Regions from separate parts of the Paenibacillus sp. J31R109 genome, predicted to be linked through region 1. Evidence: riboswitches for the same ligand, from Rfam matches in the RefSeq annotation. Region 1 holds a riboswitch; each other region holds the start of a gene.
The links. Region 1 has a riboswitch for cyclic di-AMP ahead of AC58QT_RS05860 (CAP domain-containing protein). Riboswitches for the same ligand answer to the same signal wherever they lie in the genome.
Positions count from the first base shown of each region.

Region 2: it holds a riboswitch for cyclic di-AMP, as region 1 does, so the genes downstream of both, AC58QT_RS20690 (ABC transporter ATP-binding protein) here and AC58QT_RS05860 (CAP domain-containing protein) in region 1, are expected to answer to the same signal.
Region 3: it holds a riboswitch for cyclic di-AMP, as region 1 does, so the genes downstream of both, AC58QT_RS25060 (APC family permease) here and AC58QT_RS05860 (CAP domain-containing protein) in region 1, are expected to answer to the same signal.

Region 1 covers NZ_JCAUAR010000002.1:59,535-65,069, forward strand. The annotation lists gene AC58QT_RS05845 (group-specific protein) at 1-262, opposite strand, end outside; gene AC58QT_RS05850 (GNAT family N-acetyltransferase) at 319-771, opposite strand; gene AC58QT_RS05855 (SRPBCC family protein) at 793-1,248, opposite strand; gene AC58QT_RS05860 (CAP domain-containing protein) at 1,387-2,037, opposite strand; cyclic di-AMP (ydaO/yuaA leader) riboswitch at 2,044-2,177, opposite strand; gene AC58QT_RS05865 (hypothetical protein) at 2,289-2,750, opposite strand; gene AC58QT_RS05870 (hypothetical protein) at 2,737-3,534, opposite strand; gene AC58QT_RS05875 (hypothetical protein) at 3,531-4,055, opposite strand; gene AC58QT_RS05880 (hypothetical protein) at 4,042-4,395, opposite strand; gene AC58QT_RS05885 (SDR family oxidoreductase) at 4,618-5,529, opposite strand.
Region 2 covers NZ_JCAUAR010000008.1:139,788-145,322, forward strand. The annotation lists gene AC58QT_RS20675 (Ger(x)C family spore germination protein) at 1-745, opposite strand, end outside; gene AC58QT_RS20680 (GerAB/ArcD/ProY family transporter) at 750-1,847, opposite strand; gene AC58QT_RS20685 (spore germination protein) at 1,869-3,470, opposite strand; cyclic di-AMP (ydaO/yuaA leader) riboswitch at 3,750-3,916, shown strand; gene AC58QT_RS20690 (ABC transporter ATP-binding protein) at 4,023-4,907, shown strand; gene AC58QT_RS20695 (ABC transporter permease subunit) at 4,915-5,535, shown strand, end outside.
Region 3 covers NZ_JCAUAR010000012.1:78,911-84,445, forward strand. The annotation lists partial or broken gene AC58QT_RS25050 (polysaccharide deacetylase family protein) at 1-167, opposite strand, end outside; gene AC58QT_RS25055 (YqkE family protein) at 164-424, opposite strand; gene AC58QT_RS25060 (APC family permease) at 470-2,305, opposite strand; cyclic di-AMP (ydaO/yuaA leader) riboswitch at 2,405-2,556, opposite strand; gene AC58QT_RS25065 (MFS transporter) at 3,015-4,457, shown strand; gene AC58QT_RS25070 (MBL fold metallo-hydrolase) at 4,697-5,535, opposite strand, start outside.

The DNA of each region.
Region 1 (5,535 bases):
ATATAATTGTCTTCTTGGCTCCTAAAGCAAGTCCCATTTCAACATGACTCCTCTTCCCCGCTGGCAACATGATAATGAATACGTCTGCTTCCAATACAGCCCTCATCTCACTTTGACCGATTTCCGCGAGTTCTTGGAGAGTAGTCGTGGCAGCATGCATAGTCCAGTCATAAGTTTGCCTAAATCCTCGTGACTTCAATTTGTCTGCGACTTCTCTGACATTTTTGATATTCCTGAAACTTGATGCAATATAAAATTTCATTGGACTTCCTTCCCTCCTTACACATGCTGAAAACTATCCATTCCAGCAATCCGGCTTCACTCCAACTCGCGAATGAATCCTGTCTTTTTCCCTTGGGAAAATCCACACTTTTCATAAAAACGAAGTACTTCATCTCTCTTCGACCCCGTCATGAGCATAACCTTATAACAGTTAAATTCCGTAGCTATTCCTATTGCCTTATCCATTGCCTTTCTTGCAAATCCCTTGTTTCTATGTTGTTCATGTGTGACTACGTTTTCAATAAGTGCATACGGTCTTGCATTTCTAGTTAAATTTTTAATTATTGTCAAAACGACAGAGGAAACGATCACGTCATCACGTGTCACAACAATAATTTTCATATAGGTGTCATTCATGATTTCATCCCAAAGTGCTTCTAGATTATTGTCCCAAACAAGTTCAGGATCTTGCTTATGCAAATGCTTATACAAGGTTAACAGTTCACTTAACTCATCCTTATGAATTAAACGTGTGATTACACTCCCCATATCGCCGCGCGCTCCTTTTCACTACGATTTCTCAACTAGAATCTTCAATTGTTGATTCCGATACATCAAGAATCGCTTCATATAATTTTTCAAAACTACTCGCTCAACGACCCATCCTATCCACCCTAATGGAGCTTCAAAACATAATGTATCTTTCATTAAAGTTCTATCTCCCAAATCAATAAACTCATGTTCATGCCGCATGCTTTTGAAAGTACCTTTCAGCATTTCATCAACAAAGTGATAAGGACGAACGTAATTGGAGATGAGCGACGTATGCTTTTGCCGTATGAAGAAATGCCGTGCCTCGAAAGTGACCGTTTCCCCTCCGCTTATCAGACCCCTAGTTGTTCCGGCGATCGCTCTTTCCTTGGTATGAGGCCAAACGGTTTGTGTATGGATATCTATATTGCTTGCCATATCAAAACAAATGTCAATTGGTGCTTCAATCTCGATTTCTGTAACTATTTTTATCATGATGTTCTCCTCATGTTTCCTTCGAATTTCCTTGCTCGGTTCTCGTCGGTTCCCAATTCGACACGCATCACTTATCTCCTTTTCCAAGCAAAACTTCATACGAAAAAACAGCCCCCCAAAGGAAGGCTGCCTCACTTATTAGTTACTTATGAATTCCTGTACCCACTCACCATTATAATAGGCAACGCCAATTTGCGTGAAGTTGGGGCTTAATATATTTTGACGGTGACCAGCGCTGTTCATCCATGCTGTCATAACGGCTTGAGGTGTTTGCTGACCTTTTGCAATGTTTTCACCTGCATAGGAATAGCTAATGCCATAGGAGCTCATCATATCAAAAGGAGAACCGTAGGTTGGCGAGTTATGATCGAAGTATCCTTTGTTGTACATGTCTTTCGCTTTATCCAACGCCATCGCGGTAAGTGCGGTGTTACTGGTTAATGGCTTCAGTCCAGCTTTAGTCCGCTCTTGGTTAACTAAGTTAACAACTTGACTAGCGAACGTAGTTTGCGCAGGTGCAGGTGTGACAGCTGGTTTGGCCGCAACATTCGTACTCGTCTTTCCTGGGATGTTGAGCTTCATCCCCGACCAAATGACATTGGGATTAGCAACCTGAGGATTGGCTTTAATAAGTTCAGTTAGACTAACGCCATATTGCTTAGATATTAACCACATGGTATCGTTACCGGACACCGTATGTGTTGCCGTTGCAGCCCCTGCTGCGTTCGCCCCCATAAGGACACTCAAACCTAGTGCACCAGTAATGACAAACTTTTTATAACTTTTCATGCAAAAACCTCTCCTTTTTGCGGCCTGCGAGGTTAGCTGTCGGATTCGGATCAAAGAGTAATCACCCGGCCGCACGTTGGCGGCTTCACCCCAAAGATTGGTTCCCCCGTGCTTCAAAAAAGCTTCGGCCTTCTAAGTTTTGGATCCAAAATGGATCTAACCGATTGTATCATGTGATTATCCTTAAAACATGACTCAAATTTTTCCATTTCAGCACACAAAAAGTTTCCGCTCTATTATTTCTGCCATAATTAACTATAAATCTTGCCCACTGACAAAGCCTGATATTCCCACAATACATGCTGTACCTCTTGAAGTCGTCCCTCATGGCATTGAATGATTATTGCAAGCTCGGGTAGGCGTTCTTTCTTTCGAATGGTATGTTTTAGCACCTTGGTTTGAATCACTCTTGTTATAATAAAACCTAATAGAAACCCGCAAATAGCGGAAATAACGCCCCAAATAATCGGTCCCCAGTACAGAATGAAGCCGAAGCTTATCCCCAAAACCGTTGCACCCGTCGATGTTGCCATGCCAACCTCAAAAGCTAATGTTTTTTTATTTGGATTCGAATTGTAATTACGATCAGAGGTCTCACGGTAATTGTCCATCATCACGGTCATCATTTCTTGACGAGATAGCCCCAACTTCTCCAGAACTGCTAGCGCTTCCTCCACCTCGATCGAATGCTCAAATGTACTAATGATCAACATGTGGGTCATTCTCCTTTTCAAACAGGTGTAATGAGAAATGAGGATACGACTCTGTCAGAAATTGCTTCTGTTCTATTCGGAATAAGCGATTATGCTCAACAGCCGTCATATAAGCATCATACATGGCGCCGCAGATGACGGATGGCATAAACAAAAGCCAATGGGGGTCTAAAAGCGATGTCGATTGCGATACCCTGCCTAATATTAAATAAAGCAAAGCTTCATGTGATCGTGACATTGTCATATAAATAAACCACCACATGACACCGTAGAAGCCTAAGGCTAATCGGTTGTTATAAAGCTGTCCAAGCCCTGGGAAAATAAAAGAACTGAATAGCGCTGCACCAGGTCTTTTGATACTTATATTCGAAATCGTCCACGGCTTCATCAAATTTGAAGTGATCCGTGCTCCTTCCAATCTCGCTAGGTGATACTGTTTGTTCGCATCTATCGCCTTGATATAACTATCCCATATTGCAAACAGATATACGATCGCATACGCAAATGCCCATCTTGGTTCGATGACTTGAGCAGCCAACTCGAATTGTCCACTGAACGAATAGTAAATAGCTTCATTAATTCGAGCAAGCGTATTGATGGCAACTTCCCATGCAGATAGCAGAAATCCTCGAATAAACTGATGAAGCAAGAAATGTCCGAATCCTGGAAAAGAGGCAGACCACCAGGCAATGATCCTGGGATCCTGCCATCTCAGACTACTTAATCCATCTTGACTTAATAAGGCTTGCTGCCTACGGGGTGATTGTGCGTGTCGCGAACTCAATTTCGATACATTCTCCTTATCGATTGACTTTTCTGTTCAATCCAATGCTTTTTCAGTCTCGTAAATAAGAGAACAGTCAAGGTCTGTACAACAAGGTAAATGCAGAAAGAGTAGCTCAGTTTCCAATGATTATACTGGAACACATCGAAATACACATTTAAGGCTTCAAACGCTGTTCCAATCAAGGATGATACGAGGATGTAGAGCGGAATCAGAAGCCCTTTGATACGGAACTTGTTGTAGTAGTAGGCAAATAGATAGCCAAAAACCGGATAAAGGCTCCATGTTAAAAGATCTGCTAAGTCAAAATAGGGAAAAATATTCGCGTTATAGAAATCAAATGGTTTTACCCCGATGACCGTATCTAATCCTGTTGCAGATTCAATGCTAAAAAGCATCATGAGAAGGCTAATGGATCTAGGCATCATTCTCGGCAATAGCCACACAAAACCATAACCGAGCACGAGGCAAATCATTGTGAAAATGGTATTTCGTTGAAACAAAACGTCAAGATGACTCATAAGGTATGCCATCCTTCCGCATAATCGCACGAAAAATGAGCAGTCCTATTCCAGTTGCAATAAGCAATAAGAGGCTTTCCAAATAGGACCACTCTAATTTCCACATATCTGAGTATTGAATAATCTCCAACCGATGTAACCATATCTTCAACAACATAAGAACGAGTGAATAAAAGATAACCGTTCCTAACTTGTACAACAATCCATGCTTCGTCACCCATCGCTCCATAGCCCAAATCACAATCATAGGAGTGAAGATCTGTTGGTAGACAAGACGTAAGAAGATATCCCCATAGTGTAGTGAAGGAACGATGTAAGAATAATTAAGTGAGACTATCATAAAGTAGGCATCATTCATAAAAACCGTAAGGAGCCAAATGAAGATAAGTTCAAATAAATGCAGGCGTCTCTTTGTTATGAAAAATGTGATTACCAGTAAAATGTAACATGTAATTAATACAATTTCCCCCATTGACGCAACACCTAGATTCCCTTCAAATTGCATTGTTTTTAACAAATATGCCCAATTCGTCTCTTTTTTAATACGGTTTCAAATAAGTGCTTAGCGATACCCCTCAGCATCAGCAGGCTTCCCTGCTTCCTGCACCTCAACAAGGTAGCGCCAGCAATCTGGCTGTGAGCCGTCCACATCTTTAAAGCCGTACACTTGTGAAATACTGCCGCTTGACATCGAGTGACCATTCCATCGAGCAACTTCCGGATCTCCAGCTAATGCGGCAATCGCACGTCCTACAAAGCGCGGCGATTCCGAGATGATGAAATGTGGTTCCTTCTCTGTCGCGTCACGCCAATTTGCTTCCGTAACCTCGAAGTGCTCCAACATAATTTCCGAACGCATCCAACCAGGGGTCACTGCAATAGCCGTGCAGCCGTGCGGCGCCAATTCGTGGGATAGCGACTTCGCCATGCGAATGACAGAGGATTTGGCTAGATCATAGAAGAGCGATAACCGGTAGTTGGTATCGTTGTACTCTGCTGTACCGTCCGTTATTTCAATCACAAGTCCATTCTTGTTGCGAACTAGCAAAGCTAGTGCAAAATGACTCGTAATAATGTGCGTATCAATCGCTAGCCGAAGCATACGAAATCCTTTATCCAATGAATGCTCCCACACAGGTACATTCCACTCCGTCAAGTATTCAGACCCCCACACATCGTTGACCAGGATGTCTAGTCGCCCTTGTTCGCTCTCGATGCGGGCAATAAGCGCCTGAACTTGATCCCGATCCAGATGATCCACTTGAACCGCTATCCCTACTCCACCTGCATCATTTACTAATTCAGCTGTTTCTTCAATGGTTTCAGGTCGATTGTATTCAGAACGTTGCGCACGTGTCGTGCGGCCCGTCACATAGACAGTGGCCCCTGCAGCCCCTAATTCTATCGCTATTCCTCTTCCTGCTCCGCGTGTAGCTCCTGCCACTAAGGCAACTTTCCCTTGTAAATTTTTCATGATTTA
Region 2 (5,535 bases), on a different contig from region 1:
TGTAATGTTTAATTTTATTAATAATCCACAGTAAGCCCCGCGTTTCCTTTTCCGAAATTTCTCCAACCATCTTGTCTTTTTTAAAAATAGCTGTTCCCATTATGTAAGGAATGGTCTGAAAAGGTGCTGACGATTTGGCTAGTGGGAGAATTTGGACGAAGGGAAGCGCGGCCGATTGCGAATCACTCTTTAACATCATGCTCATTTGTTCCATGGTCACTTTGATACCGATCTGCAGCTCGGTTAACTTGCGAATCACTTCCGCCGAAGTGCGTTCGATGGGAGGAAATAATTCAAGTGCATCCGCCGCTTTGCCACCGCTGACAAGCAGATAGGCACGCTCTCTAGGATTAGGATGTCTAATCAGAAAGTCAAAATGATCATGGATACCCGCTTCTGCCACTGATTTGCTGAAAATAAACACTTTGCATTGTCCCCAAAAAAGCTTTCTAGGCACGACTCGCTGGAGCTTGGACAATGCATCTGACATATTGAGTCCTTTGCCAGTTCGTATGACGGTGTGTCTGGCCGCTCCATTGCTGCCGCCGCTTGCTCCGCTTACGCCTGCGCCGTCTTGGCTCTGAGGAACTAGAATTTGAGCCGTCACTTGAATTTGGTTATCCTCAGTTTGGTCCAAAGCTAAGGCAGAGATCAACGCCAAATCATTGAGTTCCGTACGGTCCCAACAACCTGCAAGCACACAAATAGATAAGAGTACTAGGCATATCTTCAACCCTATTTTCATCTGTCTACGTTCCTTTACTCGTCGTTATCCTTTTGCGAACAACAGCCACTACAAGCAAAAGCGACGGAATGAGTACAAAGAAAAAGGAGACGTAGAACGGATTTACAATTTTCAAAAATACGCTCAAATGCGAAAAACTCTCAATATCCCAAAAACTAAAAACGAGAATACACAGACCCATCGGAAAAACATAAGGACGGTAATCGGAAAGCTTTAAACTTTGTGAGATGGAAAGCACCGCAACATAATAAAATATACTAATTTTTATAAAATTCCCGACGACCCACATGGCCAATAGCAAAGATTCCAAATTCTCGAAGAAATTAGCCACGCTAATGTAACGAATCGCGATTAAGACAGGATATATTTTATTATCCGTATCGGGTCCAAATAAAAATAAGGAAACCAAGTCGACATAGATCATGGTTACAACCACGATTGAAAGTGAGATCACACTCCATTTCCTTGATTTGCTCAAATCGCTTAAGTACGGTAGGAAATAGGAAATTAGAAAAAACTCACTAAACCACGCCTGCGGCGCTGCCGTTCCCTTAAACACAGGGACAATGCCTCTTTCCAAGATAGGAAACAGGTTCTTTATGTCCATGTTAGGAATAAGCAGCACAAAGATGCACAAGGGTAAAATAAAGATAGGTGTAAAAATCACAGCACTTCGTGCAAGCATTTCCACACCACCTCGTACAGCGAAAGCCGCAAGCAGAATAATGGCGTAAATGATCATAAGAATCGGTGTTTTGAATAGAAAACAGGCCTTAACAAAATCAGCATATTGCCGAGCGATCTGACCTGCCCCATGCAGATTGAGAAATACGTAGAAAAAACTTAAGATCAATCCAGGAATTCTCCCGATAATGTGTGTGCTGTATTGGCTGATCGTCTGCTTCGGAAATAACTCATGCAACTTAATCGCAACAAAAATGGCAATGAACCCACTCACTGAGGCGAGGAGTGGTGTCATCCAAAGATCATTATGTGCGTAATGGGATGTTATGGTCGGCAGAGCCAAAAAGCCAGTTGCTAACACAGTCGGATACATCATAATTCCTAGCTGAAAGGCTGATATCTGACCCTTCTCCAGCATGAAGATTCACCACTCTTTCCATTACGTTTCGCTATCCTGCTTAGGACTTGGTTTCTGCCCAGGCACCTGCCGGATCTCGTTGTAATCCTGCCCTGTAAAGTGTGGGCGTTTATCCATCATCCACCATGGAGCCCGAATCAAAATATCTTTCATTTCACTCAGCTTTGGAGATGTGAGGGAAGACAAATAGGGAACGCCAAAAGAGCGCAAGCTGCACATATGAAGCACGATGGCGATGAGCCCCATCATAATCCCCAGAAGCCCCAGCGTGCCGGCAAGAAATATCAACGGAAAGCGCAGCATACGAATGGCAATTCCGGAGACGTAGCGCGGAACCATAAAGGATGCGATGCCCGTAATCGCAACCACAATGACCATCGGAGCAGAAACAAGACCAGCTTGAACAGCCGCTTGTCCTATGACAAGTGCTCCGACAATGCTGACGGCTGCGCCAACTTGCTTCGGCAATCGTACGCCCGCTTCACGAAGCGCTTCAAAGGTAACTTCCATCAACATCGCTTCAACGAGCGCTGGGAAAGGTACGGCTTCACGCGCGCTAGCCATGCTGATCAATAAAGAGCCTGGCACCATCTCCTGGTGAAACGTAAGCAGCGCTACATACACGGATGGCAGCAAGAGTGAAATCAGGATAAAACCATAACGAAGCCAGCGAATTAAGGTAGAGATGACAAAGCGCTGATAATAATCTTCCGCTGATTGAAACAAGGAAAAAATGCTAATGGGAGCAATTAAAACAAAAGGCGTTCCCTCAATTAGTATGGCGAATCTCCCCTCCAGCAGATTGCCACAAGTCACATCGGGGCGTTCTGTACTAAGCAGCTGAGGAAAAGGAGAGTAAGGCGCATCCTCAATCAATTCCTCGATATAGCCACTCTCTAGGATCCCGTCTATCCGAATGCGTTGTAGTCGATTCCTGACTTCGACCAATAGCGATTCATCCACAAGTCCTTCTATATAAGCAAGGACAACATTTGTCTGCGTGTACTCCCCCATTTTCATCGCTTCCATTTTGAGCCTAGGACTCTTAATAATTCGACGTATTTGAGAGGTCGTGATTCGTAAGGTTTCGGTAAAGCCTTCCCTCGGTCCCCTGATGCCCACTTCAGCGACAGGTTCTTCTATGCCGCGCTTCTCCCATTTGCATAATCCTAATGCAAGCCCTTTCGCTTCCTTGTCACACAGTAGAATAGGATTTCCATTGGAGATATAATCGACACATTTCTTAAACGTATGTACTTCATTGACTTCAGAGACGGATATTCTTCGCTCGACTAGCTGCCAAACCTCATGATTCAGCTCGGAATCCTCCCGGATCAGTGGTGCAATGACATACTCATCAACAGCTAAGGCATCCGATAAACCTTCTATATACACTAAAATGGCTTTAATTCTTCCACCAATTCGGACAGATCGAAAAACCACGTCTGAGCAATTATGGTAAATCGAGCGTAGCATTTCTTCATTTTGCTCTAAATCTCTATACAGTTTATGCTGATCTGCTTCGATCTCAGATGGTTGCGGATTCTGACTTTGATTGTGAACTGTTGGATGTTTTCTACTTAACTTTTTGATTAGCTTGCTGACCAAATCGCGTTCACTCATTGGGATATTCCCCTTCAACCACGTTCGTTACTTGTAGCGTGCACTACTATTTCCTTTTTTATGAAAATATCTCGCAGTTTTTACCATCTGGTCATAGGAAAGTCTTTGATATCCCTCTAAAAAGAAGTCACGTTGTAGAATTCGTTAGAAATGAGTAGGCCATCTCATGAAATCGACTGCCTTTCGGCTAGAGGGTCAAAAAACCGAAAATATCGGGTAAGTTTGCATTTTACAATCCACATGGATCGGCGTATGATTCACTTAACAAATGAATATTTCCAATATTAAACACTTAATTCCCATCATGGGAAACGGGGGAACCAACCGAAGCCATTTCAATCACACTTGGCTTCACGGGGTGAATCCTGGACTGTAACATGTCTAGGTAGGACGCTCTCAAGTCCGAATCCGACAGCTAACCTCGTAAGTGCTTTGAGAGAGAACCACACCCTTACCTTCTTTCATTGAAGAAGTCCGAGAGTAGAGTTTCTCTACGCCTTAGGGCTTCTTTTTGCTATGTTCACTATCAACTAAATAAGGGAGGCCCTCCAGATGAGCGTAATCGAAATTAATAATCTGACGAAGACCTATGGGAACGCAAGAGGAATATCCAACATTAGCTTTACGATTGAGGAAGGGGAAATTTTCGGTTTTATCGGACCCAATGGTGCTGGGAAATCAACAACCATTCGAACGTTACTGTCTCTCATTTATCCAACAAGCGGTACTGCTCGTATCTTTGGAAAAGACAGCGTCAAGTTCGCCCCTGAGATTAGGCAAGAGATCGGTTATTTGCCATCCGAAGTGTTTTATTATGACAACATGAAAGTAATTGATCTGTTAAAGTACTCTGCAAGCTTCTACAAAAAAGACTGTTCCAAGAAAATGAAAGAATTAATTGAGATCATGGATCTGGATGTCACGAAGAAAATCGAGGATTTGTCTCTAGGTAATAAAAAGAAAGTGGGCATTGTTCAGGGACTGCTCCATGAACCAAAGCTCATTATTCTTGATGAACCAACGAGTGGTCTTGATCCGCTCATGCAGCAAAAGTTCTTTGATTTGCTCGAAGAGCAAAATAAGAAAGGGGCTACGATATTATTTTCGTCCCACATCTTAAGTGAAGTTCAGCGATTGTGTGATCGCGTGGCGATTATTAAAGAAGGAAAGATTGTTGCCGTAGAGAAAATTAGCACGCTAAAAGAAAACAATTACAAGAAATTTAAGATCGACTCTGCCTATATGTTGGACTCGGATTACTTCCAAATGCCTGGCGTCAACAATATTGAAGTAAAGGGCCATTCCACCAGTTTCTTATTTAAAGGTGATATCAATCATGTGATGAAACGAATCGCTGACATTGACATCGAGAATCTTTGGATCGAGGAACCTGATCTTGAGGAGATCTTCATGCATTATTACGAAAAGGAGGCCTAATCGGACAATGAACATATTTTTGCACGAAGTGAAGGCTTACAGGAAAACAACCCTCATATGGACGCTTTCTTTCATGTTGATTGTCATTTTTTTCTTATCCCTTTTCCCCTCCATCTCCAAAGATATTTCAGAGTTCTCAAACATATTGAAAGGGTATCCTGAGGGAATTCGAAAAGCACTCGGCATTGAAATTGAGAGCTTCGGGTCGATTCTAGGCTTTTATTCGTATATTTTCATGTACATAACCCTTTGTGGCGCCATTCAAGCGATGATTCTGGGAACCTCAATCCTCTCCAAAGAAGTGCGAGAGAAAACAGCCGATTTTCTGTTGACGAAGCCCGTTAGCCGTACACGCATACTAACCGCCAAACTGCTGGCAGCCGTTGTCTTACTACTGCTTACATCAGCTATTTATACGATCACGGCAATCATTACGGCGGTTCAACTATCCCCAGATCCGTTTTCCGGTAACCTGTTCATTATGATTTCCAGTACATTGTTCTTTGTTCAGCTCATCTTTCTAGCTATAGGCATCTTAGTATCCGTTGTTTTCCCTAGAATAAAAGCTGTGCTATCCGTGTCGCTGGGGACGGTCTTCGCCTTCTTCCTTATCGGCATGATCATAGCA
Region 3 (5,535 bases), on a different contig from region 1:
GTGTTTGCCGTTGGTTCGGCTGTTAGCGATAGTGCCGGTGCCGGTGCCGGTACCGATGTCGAAGCAACCGCCGTTTCCACTTCCACAGCATGCCGCTCCACCTGACAACCTGCAAGCGCTAACATGGCACTCATAAAGAAAAGGAGGCACATCGTGCGCCCCCTCATTTATGTTTCCGCCAGTCTAATTTACTTTTCTCCAGCTGATAGGCAAAATCGTTCTCAAGACGCTTCTCTTCCGCCTTGCGTGCCGCCTCTACCTTGGCTCTCTCAGCGTCCTTCTTCGCTTGCTCTTCCGCTTTCATCGCGTCAGCCTGGGCTTTGAGTCCTTCTAGTATTTCCGGACGCAGCAGATCTTTCAGCGTTGCAGGTTTATCTTGCACGCTAGCCGCAGCTGGCGTCATTTTTGCTTTCTTTTTCACCATAATAAGGTCACCTCGCCTACAAGTTCTCCCTATTATTGTACACCTCTATTGATGTAAATGATACGGTACTGTTGCAACAACGATATCCTTATCGGCTTGAAGCTTCGAACGAATCCGCGCCGCAGACTGATTATGGAGCAGACGATGCCACCATTTCTTCGGCATGAATTGCGGAAGAATAACCATGATAGACTGCTTCTCAGACACATGCGTGTCGATGCGATCAATGAATTCGGCCAGCGGTTTCAGGATCGTTCTATATCGTGATTTGAACACAACGAGTCGAACGCCTGGATCCCAGATCTGCCACTTCTCCTGCATCGATTCTTCATCCTCATCCGAGAAGGACACATAGAACGCAATAACATTAGGAGAAAGCGATTTGGCATAGTTCAGAGATTGCTCAACCGCTTTGTGAATCCCAGCCACAGGTACGATAATGACGGGCTCTTTGGTACACACACGGTCCTGTGTGATATCAATACGCAGTTGCTTGGCTACATCATCATAATGGTGACTGATCTTCGTAATGAGCCATAGTAAGATCGGCGTCACAACGATAACGATCCAAGCGCCTTCGCTGAATTTGGTGATACAGAAAATAACAAGAACTGCCAGAGACACAATGCCGCCTAGACCATTAATAATTAATTTGCCAATCCAACCGGAGACGCGCTCTCTCAGCCATTTGCGAACCAAACCGCTTTGAGCCAAGGTAAAGGATAAAAATACGCCAATTGCATAAAGCGGAATAAGTGCATCGGTTTTACCTTTGAAACCAATCAGAAGCAGACTCGCCAATACGCCCAGCGTAATGATGCCATAATGATAGGAAAGACGATCCCCACGGAAAGAGAACATGCGCGGGAAGTTTTTGTCCTGAGCCATGATCGACGCCAAGATCGGGAAGCCATTAAAGCTCGTATTCGCTGCAAGCACTAGAATGAGCATCGTTGCGATTTGAGTCGCATAATACATCGTGCCACGGCCAAAAGCTTGCTCCGTCACCATCGATAGGACCGATGTATGACCATTCGGGTCAGGTGCAATCCCATACCCTAAAGCAATCAGCGTTACACCACCGAAGACGATCGCCAACAGGCCACCTAAGGAGAGCAGTGTGCGTTGGGCATTTTTGACGGAAGGTGTTCTGAAATGGGGCACCGCATCCGAAATCGCTTCGATCCCTGTGACTGCAGAGCAACCAGAAGAGAACGCCTTAAGAATAACGAATAAAGTCAATGAGCTCGTTGCTGCGCTGGGTACGAATTCGATAGCGTGTGTGTTCAGCGAACCCGTGAGCAAATCGAAAATACCTTTTCCAACTAACAACAGGATACATAGGATGAAAAAATAAGTAGGTATGGCGAATACCGTGCCTGACTCAGAAGTACCTCGCAAATTTAGCCACACCATGATCCAAACCAGCAGGATGGTAAGCGGAACAATGTACGGTACGGCAGATGGGAATGCAGACGTAATCGCCTGGACGCCAGCCGAGATCGACACAGCAACGGTCAGGGTATAGTCAATCAGCAAGGAGACTCCTGTAAGTCGACCCCATACCATCCCTAAATTCTCTTTCGTAACCATATAGGCGCCGCCACCCATAGGATAAGCTTCAATCACTTGTCTGTAGCTCAACACTAGCAGAAGTATTAAAGCAATGATGGAAATCGCAATCGGCAAGGAGAAGGCAAATGCAGCTACACCAACTGTTGCAAGCTCTAACAGAATTTGCTCTGTCCCGTATGATACGGAAGATAAGGCATCGGAAGACAGGATGGGAAGTCCTTTCCAGACAGGCATTTTCTCCGACTCAATCTCACTCGACTTTAGCGGCTTACCAAACACAATTTTTTTCAATGATTCACTTGTCATTTCGCGATTGTTCCTCCAATAAAACGAATATCACGCACCACACTTGAAAAATGGACGCAAAAAAACACAAGGAATGACCTTGTGTTTTAAACACATGTTCTCCTTTCTCACGATCGCTTACGAGGTTAGCTGCCGGGTTCGGGCCGCGAGAAATCTGCCCTAAAAGGTACTTGGTATTCGTACCTCTACTCACCCCATGATACTTTTGGTTCCCCCGCTTTTCTTAACAGAAAATTAAGCGAAATATTCAACTGTTCTGGTACGTGTTGAATACTACTCTCTTCTACTCACATAGTAAAGGATGGAAAAAACGTAAAAAGCCCCCTCCCACCTCTTGTATAACGCAATAATTCGCTTACAATTACATGATTCTTTGATTTTCTTCCATTATCGTACGTAATCGGGGTATTTGATGAAAAGAAGTGGCTTGTATCCTTCAGAGGTTGTTCCATTCATTCCATCGTCCCTTCAAAAGGAGGAATTTCGGGGAAGGACACCTCTTAGGTGCCCGGAATGAGTCGTGAATAACTGGAAAAACTATGATAAGGTGTCCCATTATATTCCCCACTCATCTTTTTTGTATAGTAATACGATTATTTGGATAAATATACAACATTACAATGGTCATATACTTAAATTCATTGACACACCCTAACCCTCATGCTAAACTGTCACAAATAAAATTATAGTTCAGATCGGATGGTGTACCATGTCAGACAACGCAAACTCTTCAGCACAAGGAACAACGCATGCGCAACCTGAGATGCCAGGTCGTTTACGAGAAACGCCGGTATCGTGGTTGCTCTGTTTTACCATTGTACTGGTGATCATGAATACGATGATGTTCAACCTGGCACTTCCCAAAATCTCAGTGCAATTCGAGCTCAGCCCCTCGACAGCATCGTGGATTGTCACGGGATATTCCATCATTTTCGCCATTGCATCGATTACCTACAGCCGCTTGTCCGACTTCGTGCCGATTCGCAAACTCTATGTCATTGCTCTGCTTTCACTAGGCGGCGCTTCCGTCTTAGGACTGTTCACGAACAGCTTCGGATTGTTGCTGCTTACAAGGCTGATTCAAGCATCTGGCGCAGGCGCGATCCCATCGCTGGGCATCGTTCTCGTCACCCGTTACATCCCCTTGTCTCGCAGAGGCAGAGCGATGTCGCTCATCTTATCCGCGGCCTCACTCGGCTTAGGGCTCGGCCCCGTCGCAGGCGGTTCTATCGTTCAGTATTTGGGCTGGCACTTCCTGTTCGTGATTACCGGGATTACGCTTCTGCTTATCCCTATATTTTTAATCTTGCTCCCAAAAGAAAAAGCAGAAAGCGGCTCGTTCGATTTCATCGGTGCGCTGCTCCTTGGCGTTGGAACGACTGGGCTATTGCTCTTCTTAACGTCCAAGAGCATCGTTGCCCTCTTAGTAGGTATACTCGCGATTGCCCTATTCGCTCTGCGCATTCGTATGGCGTCGCAGCCATTCGTTCTGCCCGCGCTATTCAGCGACAGACCTTATATGGCGCTTAGCGCGATCGGCGTTTTTTCCTACATGATTAGCTTCGGCTTCCTGTTCCTTGCGCCACAGATGCTCGCTCGTGTATTCGGTTTAGCTCCGCTTACCTCAGGACTATTGCTTTTCCCAGGAGCACTCCTAGCCATGCTGGTGTCGAATCGTGTTGGACGTATCATTGACCGTTATGGTAACTCAGCACTACTTCGTTACGTGCCATGGTTGATGTTACTCTCTACCGTGCTATTGGCCCTGACAGCCAGCTACTCTTACTACTGGATTGCTGCACTCTACATCTTGGTCAGCATCAGCTTCACGACACTCTCCAGCGCAGTATCCAATGAGCTCTCCCGGCAATTGCCGAAGGAACGCATCGGCTCCGGCATGGGCTTATTCCAATTGCTGCAATTTTTCAGCGGCGCATTCGCCGTGGCGCTCTCGGGGAGCGCGCTCGTTTGGCAGAAATCGCTGCCGCTTGAACGTGCTTTCGATAACCTTATCTGGGGGATGGCGGTCATTGCGTTCCTAACGATTGGCAGCTCTATCTTATACAACAATTATGCAAAAAAGAGGCTTACCGATCTCGCCGCAACGGAGTCGGTTGGAAGAGCGGCGATACCTAAGCCTGCAGCTGAATAAATACCGCCAGATAGCGCCCAAGCCCAGATTAAGGTGATGATATCATCTTAATCTGGGCTTGGACATATTCTCACTTGGAATAAAGTGCAGGCATAACGTTAAAGTGGTGAAATACGCAGGAAACTTCTGAATAGCGTTATTCTATAACGTTATCCAAAGTCGTTGCTCCCCCTTTCCACAAGAAAAGGCTGTCCCTCCGTCATCTTGATATGACTTCGGGGACAGCCTCTCTTCGTTTGTTAAATGATCATGCCATCCCATGCCACCGTAATCGGGCATGGGAATTGCTGCTCTTGAAACCAGCCGACCAAATCGGCATGTGTAGAATTAAAATGATTAATATGAGTCAGATAAATACGCGTATTGACATGAATCGTCCCTTGTTCTAACAGCTTATGGAATAGCTCCATGCAGCTAAAGGCGTCCAAATGGCCATTTGGATGGAGGCCGCGTCCAGTAGTTAATCCAAAGGTGCATTCACTAATCAATACATTCAGTGAGGCATTCTCCAGCTCCTTGAACGCTTCCGGCAAGTACCAGCCTGTATCCACGCCGTAGTATAGCTTCTGGCCATCTGGTTGCTGAATGAGATAGTTTGCACAATTCTCTCCCATATTTCCCTTGTGATTCCCGCGAAGCGGCGTTACTTCCATACCAGCGATAGTCACTGATTCGTTAAACGCCAGCTTATGAAAAACTACAACGCCGCGCGCCTCCAAATCGGCAGTCATGCCTTTCATGATCGGCCGGCTTTGACGATAGAAATCGACGATATCATACGCTTGATCTGTAAAGTAAAAATGCAGCGGCTCCTTCAAGCGTTCAATCGACATGTTTCTAACATTCATCATCATATAGTTGAAATGGTCTTCGTGCGTATGGCTCACTAAAACATGCTGAAGCTTAGTAAAATCCCCATATTCAATGGCTTGTTGAAAAGAATCCGCGCCTAAATCAATACACATCTCCTCATTGATTCTAAACATCGAGCGGCGGCGAATCTCTGCACCGCCTACCTCCCGTGCGTTGTTACACACGGAACAGGAGCAGAATGGATTCGGTATGCCTTCGGCTGCAC